2 regions of the Stenotrophomonas pictorum JCM 9942 genome follow, and region 1 is predicted to be linked to the other one. Evidence: predicted binding sites of a transcription regulator. Region 1 holds the regulator's gene; the other holds the start of a gene.

Region 1 (15,629 bases):
CCCGGGCCTGTCCCCGCCGCAGCCGGCCCCTACCGCCGAGCTGACCTGGGACGAACTGCGCCCGATCGATCCGCTGGGTCTGGAAGTCGGCTACCGGTTGATTCCGCTGGTGGACAAGGCCCAGGGCGGCGAGTTGATGGCGCGCATCAAGGGCGTACGCCGCAAGCTCACCCAGGATGTCGGCTTCCTGATTCCCTCGGTGCATATCCGCGACAACCTGGAGCTGCCGGCGACCGGCTACCGGCTGCTGATCCACGGCGTGCCGGTGGCCAGCGCCGAGATCCATCCCGACCGCGAACTGGCGCTGGATCCGGGCAGCGCACTGGGCCAGCTGGACGGTATTCCCGGCAAGGACCCGGCGTTCGGCCTGGACGCGACCTGGATCCAGCCACACCAGCGCGCCCATGCCGAGTCGATGGGCTACACCGTGGTCGACCCGGCCACCGTGGTCGCCACGCACCTGTCGCACCTGATCCGCGAACACGCGCCCGAGCTGCTCGGCCACGAGGAAGTGCAGCAGCTGCTGGCCACGCTGGCCAAGAGCGCGCCCAAGCTGGTGGAAGATCTCACCCCCAAGGCGCTGCCGATTTCCGTGGTCGCCCGCGTGCTGCAGAACCTGCTCACCGAGCGCATCCCGGTACGGCAGCTGCGCAAGATCGCCGAGGCCCTGGTGGAGAACGCCCCGCAGACCCAGGACCCGGCCATCCTTACCGCCGCCGTGCGCAACGCGCTGGGCCGTTTCATCGTGCAGGAGATCGCCGGAATGTCGGCCGAGCTGCCGGTGTTCACCCTCAACCCGCAATTGGAACGGGTCTTGCAGGAATCCACGCAAGGCAATGGTGCCGCACTGGAACCGGGTCTCGCCGAACGCCTCCATCAAAGTCTTGCCGAATGTGTGGGCAAGCAGGAGGCGCGCAACGAGCCGGCGGTGGTGCTGGTACCAGGCCCGGTCCGTGCCGCACTCGCCCGGATGGTCCGCCACAGCGTGCCCTCGCTGTCGGTGCTGGCCTACAGCGAAGTGCCGGAAGACAAGCGCCTGAAACTGGTCGGCACGATCAGTTGAGGCACTGGAAACCGGCACCCGCGACGGAAAACAGACATCTGAACCCTATCCGCAGCAATGAAGGACGAAGGAGCACCTCCCGCCATGCATGACATTGCCAACGCCCCCTCGCCTTCCTTGCAACCGCACTCCAATTCCCGGTACCACAGCATGAAAATCAAACGTTTCGTCGCCGCCGATATGCGTACGGCCATGAACCTGGTGCGCAAGGAGCACGGCCCGGATGCCGTGATCCTGTCCAACCGGCGGATCGAGGAAGGTGTCGAGATCGTGGCGGCCGCCAGCTACGACGAAGCCGTGGTGCAGCGCGCACTGGAAGCCGCACGCCCGGCCCCGCCGGCGCCGCCCAAGCCGCGCAGTGCCGCCGAAGCGATCATGGCCGCCGTGACCCGCCGCAAGGCGCCGGAGCCGGAGGCCGTCATCCCCACCACCTCGGCCGTGGCCGCGCTGGCCCGCTCGGCCGTGGGCGCCACCGGCCGCTCCATCGAGAGCACCACCGACCTGCCCGCCCGCGGCCGTTTCGCCGCGATGCTGCAGCCGCGCCCGGAACCCGCCCCGGCAGCGACAGTGCTGCCGCCGCAGACGTTCGCCACGCTGCCGCCGTGTGATGACGAACCGGTGGTGCCGGTCTTCCTCGCGCCGGGCAGCGCCAGGCAGCCGGTTGCCGTTGCCGCCTCGCAGCCGCTGCAGGCCGCGCCGGTGCCAGCGCTCAACCGCGCCAATTTCCTGATCGATCCACCGCTGGAACCCGCGGCGGAGCCCACCTTTGAAGTGGCGCCCGCTGCAGAAGCTGCCAGCACGCCGGCGACCCCGCCACAGCGGTCGGCCTTGCCGGAACCGGCCGCGGCACCTGCCATCTCCACGGCGGCGGCCGGCCCGGCGCTGGTCGCCGTGGCCAGCCCGGCCCCGCACGACGATGCGCAGATGCGCGAGTTGCGCCAGGAAGTGGCCGGCATGCGCCAGCTGATCGAGCGCGAGATGAACCGCTTCACCGATGAGCGCCTGCGCGGCAGCACCGTGCGGGCCAGCGCGCTGGACCTGATGGACGAATACGGCTTCGACGCCGGTCTGGCCCGGGACGTGGTCATGCAGATTCCGCTGGAGACCGATCCGGCCCGCGCCCGTGGCCTGATGCTGGGGCTGGTCTCGAAGAAGCTGCCGATCGCGCCGATCGACCCGATCGAAAGCGGCGGCGTCATCGCCCTGGTCGGCCCCACCGGCGCCGGCAAGACCACCACCATCGCCAAGCTGGCCTCGCGTTTTGCCGAAGCCCACGCCGCCCGCGACGTGGCCTTGGTCACCACCGACACCCAGCGCATCGGCGCCCGCGAGCAGCTCTACGGCTTCGGCCGCCAGCTCGGCGTGGCCGTGCACGAGGCCAACAGCGGCACCAATCTCAACCAGCTGCTGGAGCGCCTGGCCGACTACAAGCTGGTGCTGATCGACACCGCCGGCCTGGGCCAGCGCGACCGCGCCCTGGCCGCCCAGCTGCAGTGGCTGCGCGCCGCCGGCCAGATCCGCACCTTGCTGGTACTGCCTGCCAATACCAGTTTCCAGGACATGGACGAGGTGGTACGCCGCTTCGGCGCCGCCAATCCGCAGGGGCTGGTGCTGACCAAGCTCGATGAGACCGGCCGGTTCGGTTCGGCGCTGTCGGTGGCGGTGGACCACAACCTGCCGATCACCTGGGTGACCGACGGCCAGGACGTGCCGGAGGACCTGCATCGCGCCTCGGCGGCGAATCTTGTACTTCGCCTTGAAGATTTGCGCCGCGCGGCCGATATGCCCTGCAACCTGGAGTCCAACAATGCCGTCGCGTGAGTACGCCCAACTGACCAACACCTTCCCGCTTTCGGCCACGCGTCGCGAGCCGGCCGGTCCGGTACGCACGATTGCGATCACCGGCGGCAAGGGCGGCGTGGGTAAAACCAACGTCTCGGCCAATATGGCCGTCGCCCTGGCCGGCATGGGCAAACGCACCCTGCTGCTGGACGCCGACCTGGGCCTGGCCAACATCGACGTGATCCTGGGCCTGCAGCCCAAGCACACCCTGGCCGACCTGGTTGCCGGGCGCTGCACGCTGGACGAGGTGATCATCGAAGGCCCCAACGGCGTGCTGGTGGTGCCGGCCGCATCCGGTCGCCGGCACATGGCCGAGCTGCAGCCGGCCGAGCATGTCGGTCTGGTCAACGTGTTCTCCGAGCTCGAACGCGAGCTGGACGTGATGATCATCGACACCGCCGCCGGCATCACCGACAGCGTGCTGACCTTCTGCCAGGCCGCGCAGGACACAGTGGTGGTGGTCTGCGACGAACCGGCCTCGATCACCGACGCCTATGCGCTGATCAAGGTGCTCTCGCGCGAACGCGGTGTGGACCGCATGCAGGTCGTGGCCAACATGGTGCGCGACCCCAACGAAGGCCGCGTGCTGTACGAGAAGCTGGTGCGCGTGTGCGACAAGTTCCTGGCGGATGTATCGCTGAACTACCTGGGCTGCGTGCCGCAGGACGACTGGCTGCGCCTGTCGGTGCAGCGCCAGCAGCCGGTGGTGAAGGCGTATCCGTCTTCGCCGGCCGCGCTGGCCCTCCAGGAAATCGCGCTGCGAACCTCGCGCTGGGAAGCCCCGACCGAAGCCCGCGGCGGCGTCGAGTTCTTCCTGGAACGCATCATCCAGCGCGGGGTGCCTGCATGAATCCCGCCGCCCAGTACCGTGAAGTGCAACGCGCCAGCAGCAATGACTGCATCGCCCAGCACGCGGACCTGGTACGCCGCATCGCCCATCACATGGCCGCGCGCCTGCCGGCCAGCGTGGAGATCGACGATCTGATCCAGGCAGGCATGATGGGTCTGCTGGAAGCATCGCGCAGCTACGATGCCGACCAGGGAGCATCGTTCGAGACCTATGCCTCGATCCGCATCCGCGGCTCGATGATCGACGAGATCCGGCGCGGCGACTGGGTGCCACGCTCGGTGCACCGGCGTGCCCGTGAAGCGGCCGGTACCATCCGCCGGCTGGAGCAGGCCAGCGGCCGTGCCGCCAGCGCCACCGAGGTGGCCGAGGCCATGGACATCCCGCTGCCCGAGTACATGCGGCTGATCGAAGACGCCTCGCGTGGCCAGGTGCTGAGCCTGGAATCGCGGATCGAGGACCAGGGCGAGCTGGACACGCCGGCCAGCGGCGGCCCGACCCCGCAGCAGATGCTCGAACGCAGCCAGTTCGGCGCCGAACTGGGCAAGGCCATCGCCCAATTGCCCGAGCGCGAACAGCTGGTGCTCTCGCTCTACTACGAGCAGGAATTGAACCTGAAGGAAATCGGCGCGGTACTGGGTGTCAGCGAATCGCGTGTCTGCCAGATCCACGGCCAGGCCACGCTGCGCCTGCGCGGCCGATTGAAGATATTCGAGGCGGCAGACGCCGGACTCGAGGAACCATGAAGAGGAAAGCCCTTTGAACAAGAACATGCGCATCCTGATCGTCGATGACTTCTCGACCATGCGCCGCATCGTCAAGAACCTGCTCGGCGACCTGGGCTTCACCAATACCGCGGAAGCCGAGGACGGGCATGCGGCGCTGTCGCTGCTGCAGAGCCAGCCGTTCGATTTCGTTGTCACCGACTGGAACATGCCGGTAATGACCGGTATCGAGCTGCTCAAGGCGATCCGCGCCGACGCCAGGCTCAAGACCCTGCCGGTGCTGATGGTCACCGCCGAGGCCAAGCGCGAACAGATCATCGAAGCGGCCCAGGCCGGCGTGAACGGCTACATCATCAAGCCGTTCACCGCGCAGACCCTGGAAGAAAAGCTCGGCAAGATCTTCGAGCGTCTGGCGGCGAGCGCCTGATGGCCGGTCACAGCGAAACCCTGGGCGACAAGAGCGCCCTGATCCAGCGCCTGCAGGATGCACTGGCCGCATTGGAGAGCGGTGACGAAGCCGGCTGGCGTCGCGAGATCGACGCGCTGGCCGCGCTGCGCACCCAGCCGATGATGGCCGGCCTGGGCCGGCTGGCCCGCGAACTGGGCCAGGCGCTGGGCGAACTGCCCAGCATCACCACCGATGCCGGCGAACTGGACGATGCCTGCGCGCGCCTGGACCACGTGGTCGAGATGACCGAAAAAGCGACCCATCGCACGCTGGACCTGGCCGAGGAATGCCGCACGCTGACCGAACAGCTGCGCGCCGAAGGCCTGAATCCCGGACAGGACGTGATCCTGGACCGCATCCGCCACAACCTCACCGAGGTGGCGCTGACCCAGAGCTACCAGGACCTGACCGGGCAGATCATCCGTCGCGTGGTCGGCATCGTCCGCCGCGTGCACGAAGGCTTCGGTGCGCTGGGGCTGCCGCCACCGGAGGAAGACGCGCGCAATGCCGGGCTGGCTGGCCCGGCGGTCAGCGGCCTGGACCGCCACGCCGTCTCCCAGCATGACGCTGACGACCTGCTCTCGGATCTGGGGCTGTAAACACATGAGTGCTTTTGCCGACGACATCGCCGCCGACTTCATCCTTGAAGCGCAGGAAATCCTCGATCGCCTCGGCGAGCAACTGGTGGCGCTGGAACAGGCCCCGCAGGATGCCGACCAGCTCAATGTGGTGTTCCGCGGTTTCCACACGCTCAAGGGCGGCGCCGGCTTCCTGTCGATCACGCCGATGGTCGAGCTGTGCCATGCGGCAGAAGAAACCCTGGGCATGGCCCGGTCCGGCAAGGCCCAATTGCTGGCCCATCATTTCGATGCCGCCCAGCAATCGCTGGACTGGCTGCAGTCGATGCTCGATGCGGTCTCCGCCGGCACCGACCCGGCCCATGCCCCGGCCAGCCTGATCGCCCAGTTCGACATCGGCGCGGCGCCCGTCGCTGCGCCGGTGAAGACCGCGCCGGCCGCCGCCGACAGCGACCTGATCAGCGAGGACGAGTTCGAAGCGCTGCTGGACGCCCTGCACGGCCCCACCGCGCCCGGCGCGGCCCCCGCAGCCAAAGCGGGCGATGACCTGATCAGCGAAGATGAGTTTGAAGCGTTGCTCGACCAGCTGCATGGAGGCGCCGCCCCCGGCGCGCAACCTGCTGCCGCTGCGCCGCCAGCGCCCGCCGCAACGGCAACGCCTCCTGCCCCGGCCTCCCGGCCGGCACCGCCACCCAAAGCCACAGGCAAGGCGACCGAAGCCGAGCAGACGGTACGCGTGGACACCAAGCGGCTGGATGCCATCGTCAACCTGATCGGTGAGCTGGTACTGGCCCGCAACCGTCTCAAGACCCTGCGTACGCGATTGAAGGACGAAGAACTGGATCGTGCCGTGTCCACCCTGGATATCGCCACCGCGCGCCTGCAATCGGCAGTCATGCGCACGCGCATGCAGCCGGTCGGCAAGGTGTTCTCGCGCTTCCCCAAGGTCGCCCGTGACGTGGCCCGCTCGTTGAACAAGGAAGTGGACCTGGAGCTGATCGGCGCCGACACCGAGCTGGACCGCAATCTGGTCGAAGCCTTGGCCGATCCGCTGGTGCACCTGGTGCGCAACGCCATAGACCACGGCGTGGAAGCGCCCGACTTACGTGAAGCGCAGGGCAAACCGCGCGTGGGCCAGGTCCGCCTGACCGCGCAGCAGGAAGGCGACTACGTCTCCATCGAGATCCAGGATGACGGGGCCGGCATCGATCCCGAGCGCCTGCGCGCCAAGGCCCGCGAGAAGGGCCTGATCGATCCGGAAGCCGCCGCCCGCCTGAGCAGCGAGGAATGCCTGCACCTGGTGTTCCTGCCCGGCTTTTCGACCAAACAGCAGGTCACCGATATCTCCGGTCGCGGCGTGGGCATGGACGTGGTGCAGTCGCGCATCCGCGAACTCAGCGGCCAGATCCAGATCCAGTCCGAACTCGGTCGCGGCAGCCGCTTCCTGATCCGTGTGCCGTTGACCCTGGCAATCCTGCCGACGCTGCTGGTGCAGGCCGGTCAGGATGTCTACGCGCTGCCGCTGGCGCGCGTGATGGAAGTGCTGCACGCCCCGGCCACCGCGCTGGGCTGGTTCGACGGCCGCGCGGTACTGGACCGCAAGTCGCACACGCTGGCGCTGGTGGACCTGCGCCGCTGGCTGGACGTGACCCCGGCGGCCTCGCAGCTGCTGACCATTGTCGTGCTGCAGGTCGGCGAAGCGCGCTTCGGCCTGGTGGTGGATCAGGTGCGGGGCCGCGAAGAAGTGGTGATCAAACCCCTGCCCAAGGCGCTGCGCGGTCTGCCGGGCTACGCCGGCGCGACCCTGATCGGTGATGGCCGCATGGCACTGATCCTCGACGTCGATGGCCTGCGCAACCCGCAGGACTGACGCTTCCCGTTCAAGTAGCCCCACTCAAGGCCGATACCTTTCAAATGGACAGACTCAGCATCATCGGACTTTTTCTCGCGCTGGCCTCGCTGGTCGGCGGCAGCATCCTGAAAGGTGCCGGGCTGTCGTCGCTGTGGTCGCCGGCGGCGTTTGTGATCGTCATCGTCGGCACGGCGGCGGCGATCCTGCTGCACACCTCGCCGGCCGTCTTCAAGCACGCCTTCAAGATCGTGCGCTGGGTGGTGCGGCCGCCGGAAAGTGACCGTCAGGCATTGATCCAGCAGATCGTGGACTGGAGCAACATCGCCCGCCGCCAGGGTCTGCTCGGACTGGAACCGCAGGTGGAGCTGCAGGACGACCCGTTCGTACGCAAAGGCCTGCAACTGGTGGTCGATGGCGTGGAGCCGGAAACCATCCGCCACATCATGGAGATCGAACTGGGCAGCCAGGAACACCGTGACCTGGCCGCGACCAAGGTGTTCGAGGGCATGGGCATCTACGCCCCGACCCTGGGCATCATCGGTGCGGTGCTGGGCCTGATCGCGGTGATGAAGAACCTGGCCGATCCGAGCAAGCTTGGCCACGGCATCGCCGCGGCGTTCACCGCCACCATCTACGGCATCGCCTCGGCCAACCTGCTGTTCCTGCCCGTGGCCGCCAAGCTCAAGGGCGTGATCGCCCACAACAGCCGCGAGCACGAGATGATCATCGAAGGGCTGATCGCCATTGCCCAGGGCGAGAACCCGCGCAATATCGAAACCAGCCTGGCCGGCTTCGTGAACTGAGCCATGGCCCGTCGCAAACCACACGAAGAACACGGCAACCACGAGGCATGGGCGATCCCGTATGCCGACCTGATGACGCTGCTGCTCGCCTTTTTCGTGGTGATGTACGCCATTTCCTCGGTCAACGAGGGCAAATACCGGGTGATGGCCGATGCCTTGACCACCGCCTTCGGCGGCGCGCCGCGTACCGTCAGCCAGGTGCAGGTGGGCAACCAGCAGCTGCAGGGGGGCGGTTTTGACAGCCCCTCGGTGATCCGCGCCCCAAGCATGACCGGCGGCGCGATGAATGACCCTACCCGCTTGCCGGCGATGGCCTCGCAGATGCGCATGCCCGTATCGATGCGCGACCACGCGCAGCTGCAACGGGCCGAGCGCCAGCTCAATCAGATCGCCGACCAGCTCAGCGAAGCCCTGGCTCCGCTGGTCAAACAAGGTGTGATCACCGTGCGCCGCACCGAGCTGTGGATCGAGGTCGAGATCAACAGCGACATCCTGTTCGGCACCGGCTCGGCGGCACTGGACCGCGACGCCCGCCAAACCCTGGCCAAACTGGCCGAAGTGCTGCAGGCCGCGCCCAATGGCGTGCGCGTGGAGGGCCATACCGACAACCTGCCGATCGCCACCGCGCAGTTCCCGTCCAACTGGGAGCTGTCGGCCGCGCGCGCGGCCAGCGTGGTGCACCTGTTCGCCGATCACGGGGTGCAGCCGGACCGGCTGGCGATGGTGGGCTACGGCGAATTCCGCCCGCGCGACAGCAACACGCTGGCCGAAGGCCGCAACCGCAACCGCCGGGTGATGGTGATCATCCTGGCCGATTCCGCCGCCAGCGTGGACGCGCTGTCCGACGGCATCACCACCGCGGCTGCCGACGCCCCTGCGCCGGCCAGCGCCGGCGACGGCGCCCCCCCGCCAGCCCGGGCCGCCAGCCCGGTCCTGACGGATGCTATTGAAGGAGTGCATTGATGCGTATCTGGGCCGTTGCCAACCAGAAAGGTGGCGTTGGCAAAACCACAACCACGCTGGCGCTGGGTCGCGGCCTGGCCGCGCTGGGCCACAAGGTCCTGCTGATCGACCTGGATCCGCACTCCTCGCTGACCCGGGCGTTCGGCGTCCCGCTCGAACCGGCACCGACCGGCGTACTGGAGCTGTTCGCCACGCCGCCGGCCGATATCGGCGCGCTCAGCCATGCCAGCCGCATTCCCGGCCTGGATTACCTGTGCGCCCAGGCGGCACTGGCCACGCTGGAGCGCCGCAGCGCCAACCAGCCCGGGCTGGGGCTCGCCCTGCAACAGGCGTTCACCCGCCATGGCGGGCAGCACGACTACATCCTGCTGGACTGCGCGCCCACGCTGGGCCTGCTGATGATCAACGCGCTGGCCGCCGCCGATCGTCTGATCATTCCCACCCAGGCCGAGCCGCTGGCGCTGCACGGGCTCGACGGCATGGTCCGCACGGGCGAGATGGTCGAGCGCTCGCGCCAGCGTCCGCTGCCGATCTCGATCCTGCCGACCTTGTTCGACCGCCGCACCCGCACCGGCAACGAAACCCTCAAGCAGATGCAGGACCGGCACGGCGCGCGCGTCTGGGAAGAGGCGATCCCGGTGGACACCAGCATCTCCAACCCGAACGCGCTGACGGTACCGGCGATCGGCGACGCCTATCCCGGTCGTGCGCTGCTGGCCTACCGGCGGGCGCTGGAATGGCTGCGCGGCGCCGATGCCAGCCTGCTGGAGCACGCGGCATGAGCAACACCGACGTGCTGGATGACTATCTGGGCGAACTGCTGCAGACCGTAGTACCGGCCGCGCCTGCGGCAGCGGTCGAGGCCATCGCCATGGCGCTGCCGGCTGTACCCGAGCCCAAGCCCGAACCGGAACCCGAACCGCTGCCAGAACCCGCAGCGGCAGGGCCGACAACGGCGTCCGAATCCGAGCCAGCTCCCATCGTCGATGCGGCGCCGGTCACCGTCGCGCCGGCCGTCGCCGCTCCCGCGCCTGCGACAGCCCCCCCGCCGCGCATGGCGGCGGCGATGCCGCCCGCCCCGGGGACTGGCAATGCCTGGGCCACCTTGCAGGCGCAGGCCCGCGAGGCCTACCAGCCACGCCAGCGCCGTGCCAGCGAGCGCACCTCGCGCTGGCTGCGGTTGCGCTGCGGCGGCCAGACCTATGCGCTGGAACTGCTCAAGGTCCAGGAAGTGGTCCTGCCGGTGCCGCTGCTCGGTCTGCGCGGCACCGCGCCCTCGATGCTGGGCATCATGAACCTGCGCGGCCAGGTGGTTCCGGTGATTGATCTGGGCCTGCACCTGGGCTTTGCACCGATCATCGAGGACAGCCAGACCCGCATCGTGGTGCTGGAAGAGAACGGCGACACCTTGGGACTGCGCGTGTCGGCGGTGGAGGACGTGGCCAACCTGACCGACTCCCAGATCGAGCCACCCGATACCGCGCGCATCTGCCAGATTTCCAACGCGCTGTTCCGTGGCGTGGCCCGCCTTGGCCGGCAACCGATGATCCTGCTGGATGCCGCGCAGCTGCTGCACTGACCCCGGCGCCGCTGCCCTGCCGGCCATCCGGCGCGGCGACAGCGCTAAAGATGCGCCAGAAGCGGCCGCTAATTGCCCTAGTAACGTTCGTCCGGAGCAATGATGAGCACAGTGGCACTGGCACAGGATCTCGGCATCGAGACCAGCAGCGATTTGAAACAACAGCTTGCCCCCTATCTGGAACAGACCGGCGAGCTGCGCGTGGATGCCAGCCAGGTCGGCCGCATCCACACCGCGGCCGTGCAGGTGCTGTGCGCCTTTGTGATCGCCCGCCGCCAGGCAGGCCACAGCACCGTCTTCGACAACGGCACCAACACCTTCCTCGACGCCGCGCGACTGCTCGGCGTCCTCCAGACCTTCGGGCTGGAAGCAACCTCTGATCAACTGAAATCTGTGGAGAACGCCGCATGAGCGCACGTATCTTGGTGGTGGACGATTCGGCGTCGATGCGCCAGATGGTCTCTTTCGCCCTCACTTCGGCCGGCTATTCCGTCGAGGAGGCCGAAGACGGCGCCGTGGCCCTGGGCCGCGCCAAAGGCCAGCGCTTCAACGCGGTGGTGACCGACGTGAACATGCCCAACATGGACGGCATCTCGCTGATCCGCGAGTTGCGCCAGCTGGCCGACTACAAGTTCACCCCGATGCTGATGCTTACCACCGAATCGGCGGCCGACAAGAAGTCCGAAGGCAAGGCCGCCGGCGCTACCGGCTGGCTGGTGAAGCCGTTCAACCCCGAACAGCTCGTCGCCACCGTCCAGAAAGTCCTGGGCTGATCGCCCTCCCCGCCCCCCACCACGGAACCCGCTGATGAGCATGGACCTGCAACGTTTCCACGCCACTTTCTTCGAAGAAAGCCGCGAAGGACTGGACGCAATGGAAGCTGGCCTGCTGGCGCTGGAAGGCGGGCAACTGGATCCGGAGATCATCAACTCGGTGTTCCGCGCCGCCCACTCGATCAAAGGGGGCGCCGGGACGTTCGGCTTCGACGCCATGGCCAATCTGACCCATGTGCTGGAAACGCTGCTGGACGAGCTGCGTGCCGGCAAGCGGGCACTGGAACCGGCCGCCATCGATGCGATGTTGACCTCGGTGGATGTGCTGCGCGCGCTGCTGCGGGAAGTGGAGCATGGCCAGCCGGCCGATCCGCAGGCCGTGCAGGCCGTGACTGCCCGTCTGCAGGCCGTGCTTTCCGGCCAGGCCGCCCCGGTGGCCGCCGCCAAAACCGAAGACGAAACCCCGGACGGCTGGCAGATCGGCTTCACCCCGGCGCCGTCACTGTTCATGAGCGGCAACGACCCGCTGCGCATCATCCGCGAACTGGAGACCCTGGGCTCGTTGCAGGTGGCCGCGCGCGTGGAGCGCCTGCCCGGCTTCAACCAGCTCGATCCGCTGGAAGCCTACCTGGCCTGGGATCTGGGCCTGATCGGCAAGGTGCCACGCAGCAAGATCGAAGACACCTTCGCCTGGGTGGTGGACGACTGCGAGCTGGATATCCGTCCGGCCGCACCGCCGAGTCTGGCGATGCCGGCTGCCGAGAACGGTGCTGTCGCCGAGCCGGCGCGTTCACCGGCCGCCGCGGCCACCCCCAGCGGCAACAGCCACGAAGCCGAAAGCTCGATCCGTGTCAGCGTGGACAAGGTCGATGCGCTGATCAACCTGGTCGGCGAGCTGGTCATCACCCAGGCCATGCTCAAGCAGGTGTCCGGCGGCCTGGATCCGGTCCACGCCGAACAGCTGTTCGCCGGGCTGGACCTGCTCGAACGCAACACCCGCGACCTGCAGGAAGCCGTCATCAGCGTGCGTATGCTGCCGGTGGACGCCGTGTTCCGCCGCTTCCCGCGACTGGTCCGTGACCTGTCCTCGCGACTGGGCAAGCAGGTCCGCCTGCGCACGATCGGCGAAGGCACCGAACTGGACAAGGGGCTGATCGAGAAGATCGCCGATCCGCTGGTCCATCTGGTGCGCAACTCGATCGACCATGGTCTGGAAATGCCCGACGTGCGTCGCGCCGCCGGCAAGGACGAGACCGGCACGATCACCCTGGCGGCCTCGCATCAGGGCGGCCATATCGTGATCGAAGTCAGCGACGACGGCCGCGGCCTGAACCGCGCCAAGATTCTGGAAAAAGCCTACGAGCGCGGCCTCAACGTGCCCGACAACCCGACCGATCCGCAGGTCTGGGATCTGATCTTCCAGCCCGGCTTCTCCACCGCCGATGCGGTGACCGAGCTGTCCGGACGCGGTGTGGGCATGGACGTGGTCCGCCGCAATATCCAGGCGCTGGGCGGCGAAGTGCAGCTGGAAAGCAATACCGGCGCCGGCACCCGTGTGCTGATCCGGCTGCCGCTGACCCTGGCCATCCTCGACGGCATGACCGTGTCGGTGGCCGGTGAAACCCTGATCCTGCCACTGGCCTACGTGCTCGAAGCGCTGCAGCCCCAGGCCGATGACATCCGCACCATGGCCGGCGAAGGCCGTGTGCTGCGCGTGCGGGGCGAGTACCTGCCAATCCTGTCGCTGAGTGAGCACTATGGCTACAGCGGCCGGACCAATGCCGATCCGCTGGTGGTCGTGGTCGAGGGCGATGGCCAGAAGATCGCACTGGAAGTGGATGAACTGGTCGGCCAGCAACAGGTGGTGGTCAAGAACATCGAGAACAACTATCGCCGCATCGCCGGCGTCTCCGGCGCCACCATCCTCGGCGATGGACGCGTGGCGTTGATTGTCGATATCGGCGGACTGGTCCGCTCGCTGCGCATGCAGCAAGCCGCCTGAGCCACGGCTGATCATCCCCGTTCCATCCGCAGCGCCATGATCTTCCGGTCATGGCGCTTCTTCTTGTGCATTTTCCCTGCCGTGGATCCGCATGAAACGTATCGCCCTGCCCTGCCTGCTGTTGTGCGTGACCCTGCCCGCCGCGGCCCAGACCCAGACATGGCCCCCCCGGCTGAAAACCGCCAGCGGCGACGAGCTGACGCTGACCGGCAACGTCGCCTACGACGCCGCCGATTTCTCGGGAAGCGGACATGCCGGTGCCGTGCTGCATGACGACACCGGTTGGCGCCGAAAGGAGTTCGGCATCGGCTACAAGCGCGCCGGCCGCTATGACGTCACTGTCGGCTACGACTTCCAGTCAAAGACCTGGCTGGATGTGGCGCTGCGCCTGGAGACCAAGGCACTGTTCGGTCGGGACCTGGGCAAACTGCGTCTGGGCCAGAGCAAGATGGCAGTGGGATTCGAGGGGGCGACCGCATCACGTGCCGGCAGCTACATCGAAGCCTCGCTGCCGACCCAGGCGTTCTATGAAAGCCGCCGCACCGGTGTGGACTGGGCATACGAGCAGCCTCTGTACATCCTCAACGCCGGGTACTACTTCGGCTCCGATCTGCAGGGCAACAACCGGGGCGACACCGCTGCGGCGCGGTTGGCATGGACACCCTGGAAGGCATCGGGAAACGTTCTCCACCTGGGCGTGTCCGCCTCGAAGGAATCCCCGGAAGGCGAAGTCGACGGACGCGACCAGTACCGCGCACCCACCGCCCGTTGGCGGGCGCGTGCCGGTTCAGCGCTGACCACCGACCGGCTGGTCGACTCGGGCACCCTGCGGGACATCCAGCAATTGCAGCGTCGGGGGATTGAAGCGCTGTGGATCAACGGGCCGTGGTCGCTGCAGGGCGAATACCAGCAACAGACGGCCCGGCGCGGCAGCGGCCTTCCGGACTACCGCGGGTATGGCGGCTATGCCAGCGCCAGCTGGCTGGTGACCGGCGAATCCCGTCCGTACTCCGCCGGCAATGTCGGCAACCCCAAACCGGGCCATCGCCATGGCGCAGTCGAACTGCTGCTGCGCCGCGATCACCTTGATCTGGACGACGCCGGCATCGCCGGCGGTCGCGCCAGAAGCTGGACGCTGGGTGCCAACTGGTACCTGGGGCCGAACCTGAAGTTCCAGGGCAACTACGTCCGTGCCGACGCCCGGCGGGCTGGGTCCCACGTCGACCCGCATCTGCTGAGCCTGCGCGCACAGCTGCATTTCTGACCACCGCAAAAACCCTGACCGCCGCGCCACCGCGCGGTCCTGGGCGGCAGCCGGCGCCTTCGCAACGCCCTTTCGCGGCCGCACTTCAGGAAATTCCGCGCGCGCCGCTACCCGTATCAGCCCGGCTGCCACCGGGCAAAGAACGCGCTTTCGAACACCTTTTCTCTCCCCCGTTGTGCCCGATCTGGCGCTTCTGGCGGGCATGCCCTACCTGTAGTCGATTCGGAGAGTCTGTAATGGAGTTCTTTCGCAACCTCACGATCGCACGGAAACTTGCGATCGCATTCACGCTGACAACACTGACCACCATTGTGCTGGGCGGTTTTGCCCTGTTGCGACTGGATGCCGCCAACAACCAGCTGCAAGCCGTCAGCAACCGCGACATGCCGTCGGTGCAATACATGGGCGAAATCCGCTCCCAGCTGGGCGAGTACCGCACCTTCGAGATCGCCCAGCTCACCCGTCTGAACGAGCCCGAGGCGGTCGCCGACTACGACCGCCGCATGTCCGAGATCGAAGATGCTGTCGCCAAACTCAAGACCCGCTATGAAGCGCTCCACAGCGACAGCCAGGAAAAAGCCCTGTACGCCAAGGTCGCTTCCGCGCTGGAAGACTATTTCGCCGCGCACCGCCTGATCGAACAGGCCCTGGCCAGCGGTGATCCGGTCAGCGCGCAGGCGGTCTCCGACGAGCAGTCCCGCCCCAAACGCCGGGTACTGTTCGATGCCTTGAAGGCCTTGAACGAGTACAGCGTCGCCACCCTCGACAGCCAGATCGCCAACGCCAACCGCAGCCACAGCCGTAGCAGCATGGCCATCGTGCTGTCGATCATTGCACTGGCACTGTTGTCAGCCGGGTTGGGCATGCTGATTGTGCGTGCCATCGTACGG
Region 2 (15,629 bases), on a different contig from region 1:
CTGGTGGTGATCGCGCTGGCGATGACCGTGTTCGTCTACGGCCTGGTGGCTGGCATCGTCAAACTCGATGATCTGGGCATGTGGCTGCTGGGCAAGGGCCGCACGCTGGCCGCGTTCGGACGCGGGCTGCTGTATGCCACGCCGTGGCTGATGCGCGGCCTGTCCATCGCCGGTACCGCGGCGATGTTCCTGGTCGGCGGCGGCATCCTGGTGCATGCGATTCCGGCATTGCACCACTTCGTGACCGGATTGGCGCCGGCGCATCTGCAATGGCTGGCCAACGCGCTGGGCAGCGTGGTGGTGGGCATCGGCGTCGGCGCGCTGGTGCTGGTGGCGGTGACGCTGTTCCAGCGGCTGCGCGGCGGCGGCAAGCCGGCGCACTGAGCACGAATGATGGCGTGATGGGTGCCGGTGCCGGTGCCGGCCCGCGCCCTGCGACACCGGTGGGCGCGATCAGCACCGACGTGTCCCCTGAACCACGGCTTCGCCAAACAGGACGAAGCCCGGCCTGGGACAGACCATGCACGGAACGGGGCTAGTGCAGCGGGTCCTGCAGCTCGCGCAGTTCCTGCTGGGCGCGGGCCAGTGATTGCCCGGACAGGGCCTCGAATCCGCGGTGCAGCCAATGGGAGGCGGGTACCCGGTGCAGCGCCCAGTACGCAAGGACGCTGCCGGCCACTGCCGCGACCAGGCCTGCCCCCAGTGTGGCGAGGAACCAGCGCGGCGCCATCGCATACAGATCCAACCCCAGCCACTGCACGCACAGCCACTGCGTGGCCAGCAGCCACAGACAGGCCCACGGCAGCCCCAGCGCCAGCTCGGTGAGGGCGGTGAAGCGGCGCAGCTGCGCCAGCCGGGTGAGCTGCTGCAATACCGGTGCCTGGGTGTACTGCAGGCGCGCGGACAGCAACGCGCGGGTGATCGACACCCAGATCGCGGCGATGCCGTAGCCGTGCAAGACCAGTCCGGTCAGCAGCAGATGCGGCACCTGCCGATGCTCGATCCAGAAGCGGGCGGCCAGTGCGGTGACCACGATCCACACCGCCAGCCACAGCAGCTGCAACGCGCTGAATCCCCGCAGGCGTTTGCGCACGTCGCGGCGACGCGGCTCACGCCAGGCCTCCAGCGCCCGCGCTTCGATCTGGTCCAGACGCCGGGCCTGCTGCGCCCAGGCGGATTTGAGATCGTCCAGTTCCATGCGCGTGTCCTCAGCGGTCGGGGGATGGGTTGAGCCGCTGGCGCAGTTGCTGGCGCAAGCGGTGCAGGCGGGTGGCGATATTGCCCGGACTGAGGCCCAGCACCTCGCTGATCTGGCGGTGGCTGCAGTCGTCCAGGTGCAACAGCAGCAAGGCGCGGTCCAGGGCCGGCAGGCTGCGGATCAGTGCATTGAGTTGGGCCAGACTGGCCGCATCCTCGGCGCTGTCGGCCACCGCAGCGAGGTCATCGATGCGCGCGGCATCGACATCGTGGTGGTGATGCAGGCGCAGGCGCTGGTGGCGCAATTGCGAGATCGCCACATTCAGCGCGATACGGTACAGCCAGGTGCTGAATTGCGCGCGCTCCGGGGCGAAGGCGGGGAACGCACGCCAGGCCTGGATGCTGATCTCCTGGAGCAGGTCCCTGCGCTCCTCGCTGTCATGGCAATAGGCGCGGGCGACCTTGAGTACGATGCCCTGATGCTGTGCCAGCAGCGCGGCGAAGCGCTGCTGCAGATCCTCGCTCGTCCCGGCCATCATGATGGTATCCATGCCCTGATGATTCGCACCAGCGCAGGAAATATCACAGCCTTTTCCAACTTGCCGCTCAGTCGGCCAGGATCGCCAGGTTGCGGCCGCCGCGCTTGGCGGCATACAGGGCACGGTCGGCGCGTTGCAGCAGCGCATCGGCCGTTTCCCCGGCCACCGCGCTGGCGACGCCGGCACTGAAACGGACCTGCACGCGCTGGTCCTCATGCAGGAATGGTCGCTGGACCAGTGCGGTCTGCAGCTGTTGCACCGTTTCCAACGCCGCACCGCGGCCCAGCTCGGGCAGCACCAGCACGAACTCGTCGCCGCCCAGGCGGGCGATATGATCGCGGCCGCACAACCGATGCTGGATCACCGCCACCAGGTGCCGCAGCGCCTGATCGCCGCCGGCATGGCCGTGGGTCGCGTTGGTCTGGCCGAAGTGGTCCAGGTCCAGCATCGCCACGCTCAGCGGCGTGGTGCCGGCGCGCAGTTCCCCGCCCAGCACTTCTTCCAGGCCACGCCGGTTGAGTGCCCCGGTCAGGGGATCGGTCCGCAGCTGACTGCCGACTTCTTCCAGTTCACGTTCCAGTTGCAGCACCCGCTGCTCGGCGGCGACCGCCTCGGCCCGGGCATTGGCCAGGTGGTCGCGCGCGCGCAGCGCCTGCGCCTGCACGCGCGCGGTGTCCTGCAGCACGTCCTGCAGCAGCTGGCTCAGATCGGCGATGCTGCGTGCCTGGCGGACCGAGATGGCGTAACTGGCCAGACGGTCGTGGTAATCGCCGGTATCGGTGGCCATGCCGTCCACCTGCTGGACGAAATCGATCATCAACTCCTTCATCGCCGTCTTGGAGGCGTCGATGCCCTGCTTGAGCAGGCCCTGGCGGTAGATCACCTCCCGCAGGTTGTTGCGGGTGTGCTCCAGCGAGCTGCGATCCAGCGGGCCGCCCAGCAACTGGCGCACCGCGCTGATCTGCCCCTGCAACCAGCTGCCGCCCTCGAGCAGTTCGGCGATGTTTTCCAGCAGCAGATCGAACAGGTTCAGCAGCAGGTCGTGCTGTTCCTGCAGCCCTTCGCTGCGCACGCCGACCTGGTGGCACAGCTCGCGCAGCTGCTGCTCCACCGGTGCCAGCGACTGGCCCGGCTGCCAGTGGCGCAGTTCGGCACCCATCCGTTCGGTGTGCTGCTGCAGTTCCGGCGCCTGTACCAGCAAGCCGGCCAGCACCGCATCCAGGGTGTTGCGCAGCAGGTCGCGCAGCTTGGCGGCATCGCCGTTCGCCGATGCCGGGGTGTCCAGTTCGACCGTGCGGATGTACTTGTCGATGAGTTGCCGCAGCAGGCGGCCATAGCGCTCCCAGTCGCGCTCGGCCTGGGCGCTGTGCAGGCGCTGGCCCATGTCGCCCAGCTCGCCGGGCAGGGTGGCCATGCCCTGGGCGAAGGCGTGCAGCAGCGCTTCGGGCTCGCGGGCGGCGGCGAACAGCAGCTGCAGCTGCGCCATGCCCTGGGCGCCCTCGGCCGGCCGTGGACTGTTCACCGCCGGTTCGGCGCTTGCCGCCTGCCGGCGTGACAGGATGCGTCCCAGCCCGGCGCCGCGGGGAAGGGGAGTCTCGGTGCTGTCGGCCATTGCGGGAGTCCGGGCAGGAAGCGGGCGCGCTGGCGCCGGGAAGGTGGTAAGCAACCCCCATTATCGGCAAGGTGGGGGCCTGCTTGAACGGCAAGCGATCACGGGAGGTAACTCATGCGGGTATTGCTGGCGGGCGCGACCGGGCTGGTTGGTGCGCAGGTGCTGCAGCAGCTGCTGGACGATCCGCGCTGCAGCGGTGTGGTGGCGCCGACGCGGCGGCCGCTGCCGATGCGCCACGCGCGGCTGCTCAATCCGGTGCACGACTTCGCCGCCTTGCCGTTGGAGGCGCCGTGGTGGCGGGTGGACGCGGCCATTTGTGCGCTGGGCTCGACGATGAAACAGGCCGGTTCGCGGGAAGTGTTCCGGCAGATCGACCACGGCTATCCGCTGCTGATCGCGCAGGCGGTCAAGCGCCAGGGCTGCGAGGTGTTCGCGCTGAACTCGGCCGCCGGGGCCAATGCGCGCTCGCCGCTGTTCTACAACCGGGTCAAGGGCGAGCTGGAGCGGGATCTGCGCGGGTTGGGGTTCAGCTCGCTGACGCTGGTGCGGCCGGGCCTGATCGGCGGGCAGCGCCGTGAGCGTCGCCCGGCGGAGCATCTGGCCGGCGTGGTGCTGGGCGCGTTGGCACCGGTGCTGCCGCGCGGCTGGCGGATCAATCCGGCCGCGCATATCGCCACCGCGCTGGTGCAGGCGGCGCTGCAGCCGCCACCGGGAGAGCAGGTGGTCGGCGCCGCGGCGCTGGCCTGAACCGATTACCCGGCGTGGCGCTTACGCCGGCAGCGACTGGCCGCCGTCCACCGCCAGCACCTGGCCGGTGATCCAGCGGGCGGCCGGTGAGCACAGGAACACCGCCGCGCTGGCGACATCCCCGGCATCGCCGAAACCGCCGAACGGAATCTTCGCGCGGATCTGTTCGTACAGCGCCGGCTCGCTGCTGCGCCGGCGGTCCCACAGGCCGTCGGGGAACTCGATCGATCCCGGTGCGAGTGCATTGACGCGGATGCGTTCGCGCGCCAGTTCGGTGGCCAGCGACACGGTGTAGTAGTTCACTGCGGCCTTGGCGGTGGAATAGGCGGCCGCACGCGGGGTCGGCACCGAGGCGTTGATCGAGCTGATGTTGAGAATCGCCGGCATCGTGCTGCCCCGCAGGTATGGCAGCGCCGCGCGATTGGTCCGCACCGCGGCCATCAGGTCGACCTCGAAGCCGGCTTGCCAGCTGGCATCGTCATTGCCGTTGCCAAACCCGGAGGCGTTGTTGATGACGATATCGATGCCGCCCAGCGCCGCGGCGGCCGCTTCCACCCAGCTTTGGATCTGGGCCGGATCGGCCAGGTCGCAGGGCTGCACATGCACCGGTGCGCCCTCGCGCTGCAGTGTCTGTCGCGCGTGCTGCAGGCCCTCGGCGCCGCGCGCGCACAGCGACAGCCGCGCGCCGGCCCGGGCGAACGCCGCGGCGATGGCCAGCCCGATGCCGCGGCTGCCGCCGGCCACCAGCACCCGGGCGCCGGCAAGGGAGGAATCGGACATCGGGGCATCTCCAGCGGAAAAGTGATTGCCATTATCGGCGCGCCGGCGCGGTTACTCCCAGGTGTTGGGGGTCTGTCCGCGCGCCGGATGCTTCATCGCCACCACGCAGAAGCGGTGACCGGTCGGCGCCTCCATCACCCACCAGCGTTTGACGAAGCCGATGCGGCGCGCGCCCAGTGCTTCCAGCCGGTCGGCTTCGGCGTCGATGTCGTCGGCCTCGATATCCAGATGCACGCGCGAAGGGTGGCTGACCCGCTGCACTTCCACCTGCAGCTCACCGGGCGCATCGCGCAACCGCGTGTACTGCGCGCCGTCGCCGTCGCTGTCGGTCTCGGCCGGCAGCGCCTGCAGGCCCAACGCCGCGCTCCAGAAGGCCGCGGCGGTATCACTGTCGGTGTCCTGGCAATCGATGATGAAACCGGCCAGACGGCTGCGGTGGCTCATGGCGATACTCCCGGTCCGGTGGCGACGTTCAGCGGGGCAGGTTGGACAGGAACAGCTCGACCTTGCCGCAGGCCGGGCAGGCATGCAGCTCGAACTCCTCGCGGTTGACGAACAGTTCGCCCAGATCGCCCAGCAGGAACGGCATGGCCTGCGAACCTTCGTGGAAGCGCTTGCGGCCGATGAACTCCATCCGCGAGCCCGGGCAGCGCAGGCACTGGATCAGGCGCGGCGGCTGCAGCCATGGCGCGCTGGCCTCGGGCCGGAATGGCCGTTCCGGCACCGAGCCGTCGGCATGGGTGCCGCAGTTCCAGCACTGTTCGAAGTTGTCTTCGTTGGCTTCCTTGCAGTTGCTGCAGACCCAGCTGTTCATCAGGCGTACCGTCGGAGGTGGAGGTGGATGTGCGCATCCTAGCGCCGTGACCGCAGACCGGGGTGACAGTGCGCAACGCGGTGCCCGCGCCCTCGGCAACGCAAGACCCGGTTCCTCCGCCCCAAAAAAAAGCCCGCATTGCTGCGGGCTGAAGTCTTGCTGCAAACAAACTGCTCAGTGGGCCAGGGCCAGATCGTCGATCATCGCGCGCAGGAAGCGGGCGGCTTCGCCACCGGTGCAGGCGCGGTGGTCGAAAGTCACCGACAGCGGGATCACCTTGTGCGTTTCCACGCCGCCCATCACCGGGGTCAGCTGGAAGCGGGCGCGCCCGGCGGCAACGATTGCCACGCACGGTGGCACCACCACCGGGGTGGCATAGCGGCCGGCGAACATGCCGAAGTTGGACAGGCTGATGGTGTAGCCGCTGAGCTCGGACGGGGCGATGGAGCGGTCTTCCACCTGCTGGCGCAGGCGGTTGATGCCTTCGCGCACGCCGCGGGCGTCGAGCATGTCGGCATTGCGCAGCGCCGGCACGAACAGGCCGTCATCGGTGTCCACGGCGATGCCGATGTCGACCTGCGCGTGCAGGGTGCGGGTGAGGGTGTCACCGTCGAACCAGGCGTTCATCGCCGGCACCGCCTGGCAGGCGGCGACGATCGCCCGCACCAGCCGCGAGGTCATGTCGTTGCCCGGCATCCAGGCATGGATGTCGGCGTCGTCATTGAGCGTGGTGGGCACGACCTTGCTGTGCGCGTCGGCCATGACCCGGGCCATGTTGCGGCGCACGCCCTTGAGCGGTTCCGGCTGGCCCTTGGCGACCATGCCCGGCGGGGCGGTGCGCATCGGCTTGCCGGCGGCCGACAGCGGCGTACGGGTGGTTTCGGCACGTGCGGCGGCGAGCGGGGCGGCGGCCTGCGGAGCGGGGGCCGGCGTGGCGCCGACCTTGGCGGTGCCGGCCGCGGCGGCCTGCTTCACATCGTTCATCGTCACCGCGCCGTCGGCACCGGTGGCGCGCACGCGGGTCAGGTCCACGCCCAGCTTGCGTGCCATCGCCCGCACCGCCGGCATCGCCTTGACCCCGCCCACGGCCACGGCCTGTTCGGTGTGCACGGCGTTGGAGCTGACCATCGCGCCGACCACGGTGCCTTCATCGGCCCGTTCGGCGGCGGCTGCCGCCGGGGCAGGTGCAGCCACCGGCACCGGCGCGGCTTCGGCCGGCGCGCCGTGGTGGTGGCCGGTGTCCTGGCCTTCGGCACGCTGCGGCAGGTTCGGGTCGATCTCGAAGTGCGCCAGCATGTGCCCGGTGACCACGATGTCACCGGCCGCGCCGGCCAGCTTGAGCACCTTGCCGGAGACCGGCGAGGGGACTTCGACCACCGCCTTGGCGGTTTCCATCGACACCAGCGGCTCGTCCAGCCGGATCACGTCACCTTCCTTGACGAACCATTCGACGATGGTGGCGTCCGGCAGGCCTTCGCCCAGGTCGGGCAGGTTGAAGCTCTTGGTCTGGCTCATGTGCAGTTCTCTTCCAGCAGTTCAAGTTCGCGGGCCGGCAGCCAGCCCTGCACGCCATCGGCGCGTTCGGACCACCACCAGCCGCCATGTTCGTGATGCAGTCGCACCTGTTCGCCGCGGTCCACGTCCAGCTCACGCGCGCTGTAGTCACGCAAAGCCTCGGCGCGGCCGTCCCCCAGCGGCCGCAACCAGTCGGCCGGGGCCCAGCCGGCGGTGCCCTCGGCGGTTTTCACCCAGGCGAAGGCCGGCCATTCCTCGTCGCGGACACCGAGTTCGACGATCTGTCCGGTGCGCAGTTGCACCGGGTTGCGGTACTGGTTGCGGTGACTGCCATGCAGGCGTGCCCGCATGTCAGCCCGCCGCCACGGCGCGCTTGGCCGCCGCCACGATCCGCTCCACGCTCGGCAGGTACTTCATCTCCAGGCGGAACAGCGGGATGTGGGTGTCGTAGCCGGTGACGCGCTCGACCGGGGCCAGCAGGTCGTACATCGATTCCTCGGCCAGGCGCGCGGCGATCTCGGCACCAAAACCGGCGGTCTTGGGCGCTTCCTGCACGATCACGCAGCGGCCGGTCTTGGCCACCGATTCGGCGATGGTGGCGAAGTCCAGCGGACGCAGCGTGGCCACGTCGATGACCTCGGCGCTGATGCCTTCGCCGGCCAGCTTGTCGGCCGCTTCCAGCGCTTCCTTGACCTGCGCGCCCCAGGTCACCAGGGTCACGTCGGTGCCGTCACGCAGCACGAAGCACACGTCCAGCGGCAGCGCCTCGCCATCATTGGCGACCACTTCCTTGTACTGGCGGTAGATGCGCTTGGGCTCCATGTAGATCACCGGATCCGGCTCGCGGATCGCGGCCAGCAGCAGGCCGTAGGCGCGCTGCGGGCTGGACGGCAGCACCACGCGCAGCCCCGGCACGTTGGTGAAGATGGCCTCGTTGGCTTCGCTGTGGTGCTCGGGCGCGCGGATGCCGCCGCCCCACGGCACGCGCAGCACCATCGGGCAGTGCAGGCGGCCACGGGTGCGGTAACGCAGGCGCGCGGCATGGCAGATCACGTGGTCGACCATCGGGTAGACGAAGCCGTCGAACTGGGCCTCGGCCACCGGCTTCATGCCCTGCGCGGCCAGACCGACGGTGAGGCCGGCGATGGTGGTTTCATCCAGCGGGGTGTCCAGCACGCGCTGCGCGCCGAAGCGCTGCTGCAGGCCGGCGGTGGCGCGGAACACGCCGCCGTTGACGCCGACGTCTTCGCCCAGCACCAGTACCGAGGGGTCGTGTTCCATTTCCCAGGCCAGGGCCTGGGTCACCGCTTCGATCAGGGTGATGGGCGTTGCGGTCATGGGCTCTTCTCCGCGCGCGGTGGCGGCGCTGTGCGCCGTGCCGGCGTCGTGGCCGGCGGTGGATTCAGGGGCGGTGCGCTTGAGATCATCCATGGCGCTGCTCCAGGGCGATGGCGTCGGCGCGCTGGGCCAGCAGGTCCGGCGGCGGATCGGCATACAGATAGTCGAACATCGCCTCGACCGGCTGCACCGGGCAGTTGAGGTAGGCGTTGACCTCCTCGTCCACGCGCGCGCCGCATTCGGCGATCCAGCTCTTTTCTTCCTCCTCGCTCCACACGCCCTGTGCGGTGAGGTACTTGCGCAGGCGGATCAGCGGTTCCTTCAACCAGGCCGATTTCACTTCCGCATCGTCGCGGTAGCGGCGTGCGTCATCGGCGGTGGTGTGGTCGGACAGGCGGTAGGTGAGCAGTTCCAGCACCGTGCCGCCCTCGCCGGCCAGGGCGCGTTCGCGCGCCTGTTCCATCGCCGCCAGCACCGCGATCAGGTCGTTGCCGTCCACCTGCAGGCAGAACAGGCCACCGGCGATGCCCTTCTGCGCCAGGGTTTCGGCACCGGTCTGGGCCGAACGCGGTACCGAGATCGCCCAGCCGTTGTTCACCACGCACAGGATCAGCGGCAGCTTGTAGGCGCCGGCCGAGTTCACCGCGGCGTAGAAATCGGTCTTGGAGCTGCCGCCATCACCGCACACGGTCACCGCCACCTGCGGCTTGCCCTGCAGCTTGAACGACAGCGCCGAGCCGGCCGCATGCAGGCACTGGGTGGAGATCGGCACGCAGATCGGGAAGTCGCGGACCGCGTCGCTGTTGCGGTCGTAATCGCTGCCGCGCTCGTCACCGCCCCAGTACATCAGCACGTCGCGCGGGCGTACGCCGCGCATGAACATGGCGCCGTACTCGCGGTAGCTGGGGGCGAACACGTCGCCGGGCTTCATGGCCGCACCAATGCCGACGTGGGCCGCCTCATGGCCCAGGCAGGAGGCGAAGGTGCCGAGCTTGCCGGTGCGCTGCAGGGCCACGGCCTTGGTGTCGAACACCCGGGTGGCCAGCATCTGCTTGAACATCGGCAGCAGCGCCCGCGCATCGCGCAGCGAGGCGGGAAGGTCGTCGCGGACCAGGTTGCCGTCGGCATCCAGGTACTGCAGGTATTCGATTTGGAACTGGGCGGAAACCGTCATCGCATCAACACCTTGAACAGATGGTTTCAAATGATAGGAATTGCCCATGGTAAGGACTCGGACCGGAAAAGCCGTCCTGCGGCGCAGCACAAACCGCCGTGCGAGCGTCCGCCGGGGTCGATAGCCACGGGGCAGGCGCCGCAAACTCAACGTATTCAGTCGCGTTGTCGGGCCTACGTATTGTCGCGCCGGGCGCGCTGGCAAGTGTTGTGTTTCCGTTTGCGCGGGGCCGCCGCCAATGGCCGGGCTGCGTTACGCTTTGCGCCCCGCGCACAGGCACGACCGATGACCGTAGAAAAGAACCAGCGTGAGCTCGAAGCCGGTATCCATACCGATCTGCAGGGCCGGCTCACCTACGGCGGCTACCTGCGCCTGGACCAGTTGCTGTCCGCGCAGCAGCCGCTGTCCAGTCCGCCGCACCACGACGAGATGCTGTTCATCATCCAGCACCAGACCTCGGAGCTGTGGCTGAAGCTGCTGGCGCACGAGCTGCGCGCGGCGCGCGGCTTCCTGCAGCGCGACCAGGTCTGGCAGTGCCGCAAGGTGCTGGCCCGCGCCAAGCAGGTGCTGCGCCTGCTGACCGAGCAGTGGGCGGTGCTGGAAACGCTCACCCCGTCCGAATACATGGGCTTCCGCGACGTGCTGGGGCCCTCCTCGGGCTTCCAGTCGCTGCAGTACCGCTATATCGAATTCCTGCTGGGCAACAAGAACGCCGACATGCTCAACGTGTTCGCCCACGACCCGGCCGGGCAGGCGCAATTGCGTGAAGTGCTGGAGGCGCCCAGCCTGTACGAGGAGTTCCTGGCCTATCTGGCGCGCTTCGGCCATGCCATCCCGGCCACCTACGACGACCACGACTGGACCCGGCCGCATGTCAGCGATCCGGCGCTGCGCCCGGTGTTCGAGACCATCTACCAGGACACCGACCGCTACTGGCGCGAGTACTCGCTGTGCGAGGACCTGGTGGACCTGGAAACCCAGTTCCAGCTGTGGCGCTTCCGGCATATGCGCACGGTGATGCGGGTGATCGGTTTCAAGCGCGGCACCGGCGGCTCCTCCGGCGTGGGCTTCCTGCGCCAGGCGCTGGAGCTGACCTTCTTCCCGGAACTGTTCGAAGTGCGCACCAGTATCCGCGCCGACGGCTGAGACGGGCCACGGGCAGCCCCCCGGCGCCGTTGCCCCGCATCGCGGGCGGAGGGCGGTGGGGTGTGCCGCCACGCGCTGGGCGCTGGCGGCATTGCGGCGCATTCATGAGGTTGCGGCGGCGGCCGGGTGGTTTGCGCGGCGGCCATGGCCGTGCGTGACCGGGACCTGACCGGCGCAACCTCTATTTGACGTGAAGCGGACGCTTCTGTGATCCTCGCCCGTCGCGCCGGTTCCGGCCGATTTCTTTACCCAACGAATTGTTCAGGGGAGTCCCGCATGAGCGCTGCCGCGCCGAATTCCGCATCCACCCCGGCGCCCGTGCCGGAGTTCAAGACCACGCTTGGCCATCCGCGTCCGCTGTGGATGCTGTTCATGACCGAGTTCTGGGAGCGCTTCGCGTTCTACGGCATGCGCTGGGCGCTGGCGCTGTACATCGTGGCGCAGTTCTTCAACGGCGACGCCGCCGGTGAGGGCTCGGCCAGCAAGCTGTACGGCGCCTACCTGGCGCTGGTGTACGCGGCGGCGCTGTTCGGCGGCTATGTCGCCGACCGGGTGATCGGCTACCAGCGCTCGATCCTGCTGGGTGCGGTGGTGATGGCGGCCGGCCTGTTCCTGGTCATGGTGCCGAACGAGATGGTGTTCAAGATCGGCCTGGCCACCATCGTGGCCGGCAATGGCCTGTTCAAGCCCAACATCTCGACCATGGTCGGCCAGCTGTATGCCACCGGCGATGAGCGCCGTGATTCGGGCTTCACCCTGTTCTACATGGGCATCAACGCCGGTGCGCTGATCGCGCCGATCCTGACCGGCTGGCTGGCCGAGAACATGTTCGGCGGCTCCTCGCAGATGCCGGCCTACAAGGCGGTGTTCATCGCCTCGGGCGTGGGCATGCTGATCAGCCTGGTGTGGTTCTGGTTTGGCCGAGCCCAGCTCAAGGGCATCGGCCGTCCGCTGGCCGGCGCGGAAGGTTTCGGACGCCTGCTGCTGGTGGTGCTGGGGGTGCTGGTGGCGATCCCGGCGATCTACTTCCTGCTGACCATCGATGCCAACAATCTGCAGGTGCTGCTGACGATCCTGTTCGTGGGCCTGTGCGTGCTGATCCTGCGCGAAGGCTTCGCCAACGGTGCGGTGGCGCGTGACAAGGCGATCGCGATGCTGATCATCTTCGCCTTCAACGTGCTGTTCTGGATGTTCTTCGAACAGGCCGGCAGCTCGTTCAACTTCCTGGCGCAGAACATCGTCCAGCGCGACTTCGGCGGCTGGACGTTCCCGGTGGGCTGGTTCCAGTCGGTCAACTCGCTGGCCATCATCACCCTGGCGCCGGTCATCGCCTGGATGTGGGTCAAGATGGGCAAGGCCAATCCGTCGATCCCGCGCAAGTTCGGCCTGGGCATCATCTTCAACGGCCTGGCGTTCCTGCTGCTGATGTTCGCGCTGTCCAGCCTAGTGGACCCGCAGAGCCTGAAGATCCCGTTCTGGACGCTGTTCATGGTCTACGTGATCCAGTCGGTCGGCGAGCTGTGCCTGTCGCCGATCGGCCTGTCGATGGTGACCAAGCTGGCACCGGTGCGCCTGATCGGCTTCGGCATGGGCGGCTGGTTCCTGTCCACCGCGATCGGCAACAACCTGTCGGGCATTTTCGCCAGCAGCGTCAGCGGCGAAGGCGGCATGACCGTGGCGTCGGCGCAGGCCGGCTACACCTTCGGTTTCTGGGTGCTGATCGGCGCCGGCGTGCTGCTGTTCCTGATCGCGCCGCTGATCCAGAAGCTGATGCACGGCGTGAAGTAAGGCAGTGCCGATGAAGCGGTTGTCCGGGATGGTTGCCTTGCTGCTCACCGCGGCCTTGGCCGGCTGCAATCCGCCGCCGGCCGCCGCGCCGGCAGCGGTGCAGCCGCTGGACACCTCCGAACAGAAGCCGCCGGTGGCCGATATCCGCCAGCCGGTGGCTTCGGGCAATACCCCTGCCGCGGCGGATATCGCCGCGGTGGCCGGGCTCAATGCGCAGTTCGACCCGGCGCGCGATCCGTTCGCCGATCTGGAAACGGCCAAGGTCGAAGCCCAGCGTGGTGGCAAGCGCATCATCCTGGATGTCGGTGGCGAATGGTGCTCGTGGTGCCACCTGCTCGACGCCTTCATGGAAGGCGATTCGCAGCTGCGCCGCTTCCGCGATGCCAACTACGTGTGGATGAAGGTCAATTACAGCGAGGACAACGAGAACATCGCGTTCCTGTCGCGCTTCCCCGGGATTACCGGCTATCCGCACCTGTTCGTGCTCGACGCCGACGGCCGGCTGCTGCACTCGCAGTTCACCGGCGAGCTGGAAAAAGGCAAGGGCTACGATCGCGCGCGCTTCGAGGCGTTCCTCCGCCAGTGGGCCCCACCTGCCACGCCCTAGGCATGCGGTAACCGTCAGCAACAGCGGCGCCGCAGGGCGCCGTTTTTTATTGGGGCACGCCGGGGCTTCATTTCCGTGCACCCCGGCCGCTATCGGAAAGATAGCCCGGCATCCGGCCGGGGACGCCGGCCCTATCCGCATGCACGCTGCTCCGCCTCCTGTTGATGCGCTTGACGAATCCGCCACTGCCGAGGCCGCCGGTGTGAACCTGCCGACGGTGGAAGCACTGCTGGATGAAACGCCAGACATGCCGCAGGAAGTGCCGCGCTACCGCCTGCCGCTGGCCGCCTCACCGCCGAACATCATGCTGCAGTCGGCGATCACCCGGCTGGTCGAACAGAAAGAACGGATCGATGCGCTGGTACGCGACGGCCTGCTGTCCGGCCTGTTGCCGGCCGAATGGAGCGCGCACCCGGGCAACGAGTTGCGTGCCTTCGTCGCCTCGGTGCTGCCGTTCGCCTCCGATGCGGTGCGCAGCGAGACCGTGCCGGCGCGGGTGCCACTGAAATTCCTGCTTGGCCAATCGCACCGCTGGAGCCGGGCCGAGGTGGCCGAGCCGAAATCGCTGGCGGTCTATCTGGCGGCCGACGAGCGGGCAACGGCAGGCAGCGCCGATCAGGCCGAAGTGATGCTGCTCTCGCCGCTCGGTCTGGCCTGGGCGCAGGAGGGACGCAGCCGGGTCGGCTTCCTGCGCGCGCTGGGCGTCGAGTCGATGGCCGCGCGGGTGACGACGCTGGCATATCCGGAAGCGGCGCAACTGGCGCTGTACCAGGTGACGGTCGATGGCATGACGCAGATCTGGTGCGTGCTGGACAACCGCCGACTGCGTGCGCTGTCGGCCCCGTCGCTGACCTTGCCGGTGTTGACCGCTTATGGCGTCGTCGCGCCACAGCCCTGGCCGGCGCAGTGGCCGGAACCGGCCGACGTTGGCGCCGAGCTGGCGCGGATGCGCGGCGGTCGTGGCGTGGTCGAGGTCGATCTGGTCAAACTGGTGGACAAAATAAGACGTGGCAAAGCCGGCGAGGCCTGGGCCAGCGCAAGTCTGATGCAGCTGCACACCTGGGTACCGCGTTGGCGCTTTTTCCTGGCTTCGTTCATCGGCCTGCCGGCGGCCTTGCTGGTGATCGCAGCACTGGCCCTGCCCGGTCAGATCGAAGCGGCCGCGGTGGCTTCGGCGCTGGGTTTCGCCGGAGGCGCCATCGCCGCGCTGGCCGCGCCATGGATCTATGCGCGACGCAAGTACCTGAGCTGATCGCCGATGGCGATCAAGCCTCGTTCATGCGTGCCAGGCCGGCCTCGGCCAGGCGCGTGATCAGGCGTTCCAGCCCCTGTTCTTCCTCCTCGGTGAGGACCGACATCAGGCGCCGTTCCATCTCGATCACCAGCGGTGCGATGGTCTCGTAGACCTCGAAGCCGGCCGCCGACAGCGCCAGCACCGAGCGCCGGCGGTCATCGCCGTGGGTCTCGCGTTTGATGAAACCGCGTTCCAGCAGGCGCGCCACGGCGCGGCTGACCGCGACCTTGTCCATCGCCGTGCGCTCGGACACCTCGCTGGCCGAGGAACCCGGGTACAGCGCCAGGATCGTGATCACCCGCCATTCGGGGATGGCCAGGCCATAGCGCTCGCCATACAGCCGGGCGATGTTGCCGCTGACCCGGTTGGACAACACGCTGATGCGGTAAGGCAGGAACTGCTCGAGATCCAGCAACACGTGCGAGGCACGGATGCTGGTGGACTTGCTGTAATCGGAAGAGCTCATGCTGCAGTGCACCTTGATGGTGGTTTCATGTGAAACTATAACCTTCGGTCCAGGCCCCCGTTCGGGCGGGCCTTCCTGTCTAGCTCGCCGGTGACCGGCGACTGCCCTGCTTCCGGAGCCAACTCATGAATACCCCCAGCGCCACCCACGCGCCCAATCTGGGCATGCAGGTCACCACCTTCGAAAACCCGATGGGCATCGACGGGTTCGAGTTCGTCGAGTTTGCCGCACCGGCCGGGCAGGGTGCCCAGCTGCACGACTACTTCCAGAACATGGGATTCACTGCCGTGCTCCGCCACCGGCAGCGTGCTATTACCGTCTACCGTCAAGGCGGCGTCAACTTCCTCGTGAACGAGGAGCCGGATTCCTTCGCCGCCGATTTCGCCGCCAAGCACGGTCCGTGCGCCTGCGGCTTCGCGATCCGCTTCGGCAAGCCGGCGGCCGAGGTGCTGGCCGCGGCCATCGGCAACGGCGCCGAGGAAGTGACCCTGCTGGCCGACACCCGCGCGGTGCCGGCGCCGGTGATCAAGGGCATCGGCGACTGCATGCTGTATCTGGTGGACCGCTATGGCGCCGCCGGCAGCATCTACGACACCGATTACGAGCCCATCG

What was found. Region 1 encodes FliA, which starts transcription of late flagellar genes. Its sites were predicted from a motif close to TAAAGTTTNNCNNNCNNNGGCCGATAA; they were not measured.
Region 2: ARC78_RS08170 (GGDEF domain-containing protein) is a predicted target of FliA. The motif match lies at 3,409-3,435, and genes of this name have one in related genera.

What each region holds. Positions count from the first base shown of each region.
Region 1 is NZ_LLXS01000045.1:81,217-96,845, reverse strand. It holds gene flhA (flagellar biosynthesis protein FlhA) at 1-1,063, shown strand, start outside; gene flhF (flagellar biosynthesis GTPase FlhF) at 1,214-2,884, shown strand; gene ARC78_RS13505 (MinD/ParA family ATP-binding protein) at 2,871-3,755, shown strand; gene ARC78_RS13500 (RNA polymerase sigma factor FliA) at 3,752-4,498, shown strand; gene cheY (chemotaxis response regulator CheY) at 4,512-4,904, shown strand; gene ARC78_RS13490 (protein phosphatase CheZ) at 4,904-5,524, shown strand; gene ARC78_RS13485 (chemotaxis protein CheA) at 5,529-7,373, shown strand; gene ARC78_RS13480 (flagellar motor protein) at 7,418-8,158, shown strand; gene motD (flagellar motor protein MotD) at 8,162-9,121, shown strand; gene ARC78_RS13470 (ParA family protein) at 9,121-9,903, shown strand; partial or broken gene ARC78_RS13465 (chemotaxis protein CheW) at 9,951-10,700, shown strand; gene ARC78_RS13460 (STAS domain-containing protein) at 10,803-11,111, shown strand; gene ARC78_RS13455 (response regulator) at 11,108-11,473, shown strand; gene ARC78_RS13450 (chemotaxis protein CheA) at 11,508-13,475, shown strand; gene ARC78_RS13445 (OprO/OprP family phosphate-selective porin) at 13,567-14,739, shown strand; gene ARC78_RS13440 (methyl-accepting chemotaxis protein) at 14,976-15,629, shown strand, end outside.
Region 2 is NZ_LLXS01000020.1:52,942-68,570, reverse strand. It holds gene ARC78_RS08185 (DUF808 domain-containing protein) at 1-384, shown strand, start outside; gene ARC78_RS08180 (hypothetical protein) at 536-1,198, opposite strand; gene ARC78_RS08175 (RNA polymerase sigma factor) at 1,209-1,748, opposite strand; gene ARC78_RS08170 (GGDEF domain-containing protein) at 1,804-3,348, opposite strand; gene ARC78_RS08165 (Rossmann-fold NAD(P)-binding domain-containing protein) at 3,463-4,095, shown strand; gene ARC78_RS08160 (SDR family NAD(P)-dependent oxidoreductase) at 4,117-4,875, opposite strand; gene ARC78_RS08155 (VOC family protein) at 4,927-5,319, opposite strand; gene ARC78_RS08150 (hypothetical protein) at 5,348-5,689, opposite strand; gene ARC78_RS08145 (dihydrolipoamide acetyltransferase family protein) at 5,864-7,204, opposite strand; gene ARC78_RS08140 (SH3 domain-containing protein) at 7,201-7,554, opposite strand; gene ARC78_RS08135 (alpha-ketoacid dehydrogenase subunit beta) at 7,556-8,635, opposite strand; gene pdhA (pyruvate dehydrogenase (acetyl-transferring) E1 component subunit alpha) at 8,628-9,716, opposite strand; gene ARC78_RS08125 (tryptophan 2,3-dioxygenase) at 10,002-10,862, shown strand; gene ARC78_RS08120 (peptide MFS transporter) at 11,139-12,650, shown strand; gene ARC78_RS08115 (thioredoxin family protein) at 12,661-13,257, shown strand; gene ARC78_RS08110 (hypothetical protein) at 13,397-14,509, shown strand; gene ARC78_RS08105 (MarR family winged helix-turn-helix transcriptional regulator) at 14,523-15,017, opposite strand; gene hppD (4-hydroxyphenylpyruvate dioxygenase) at 15,143-15,629, shown strand, end outside.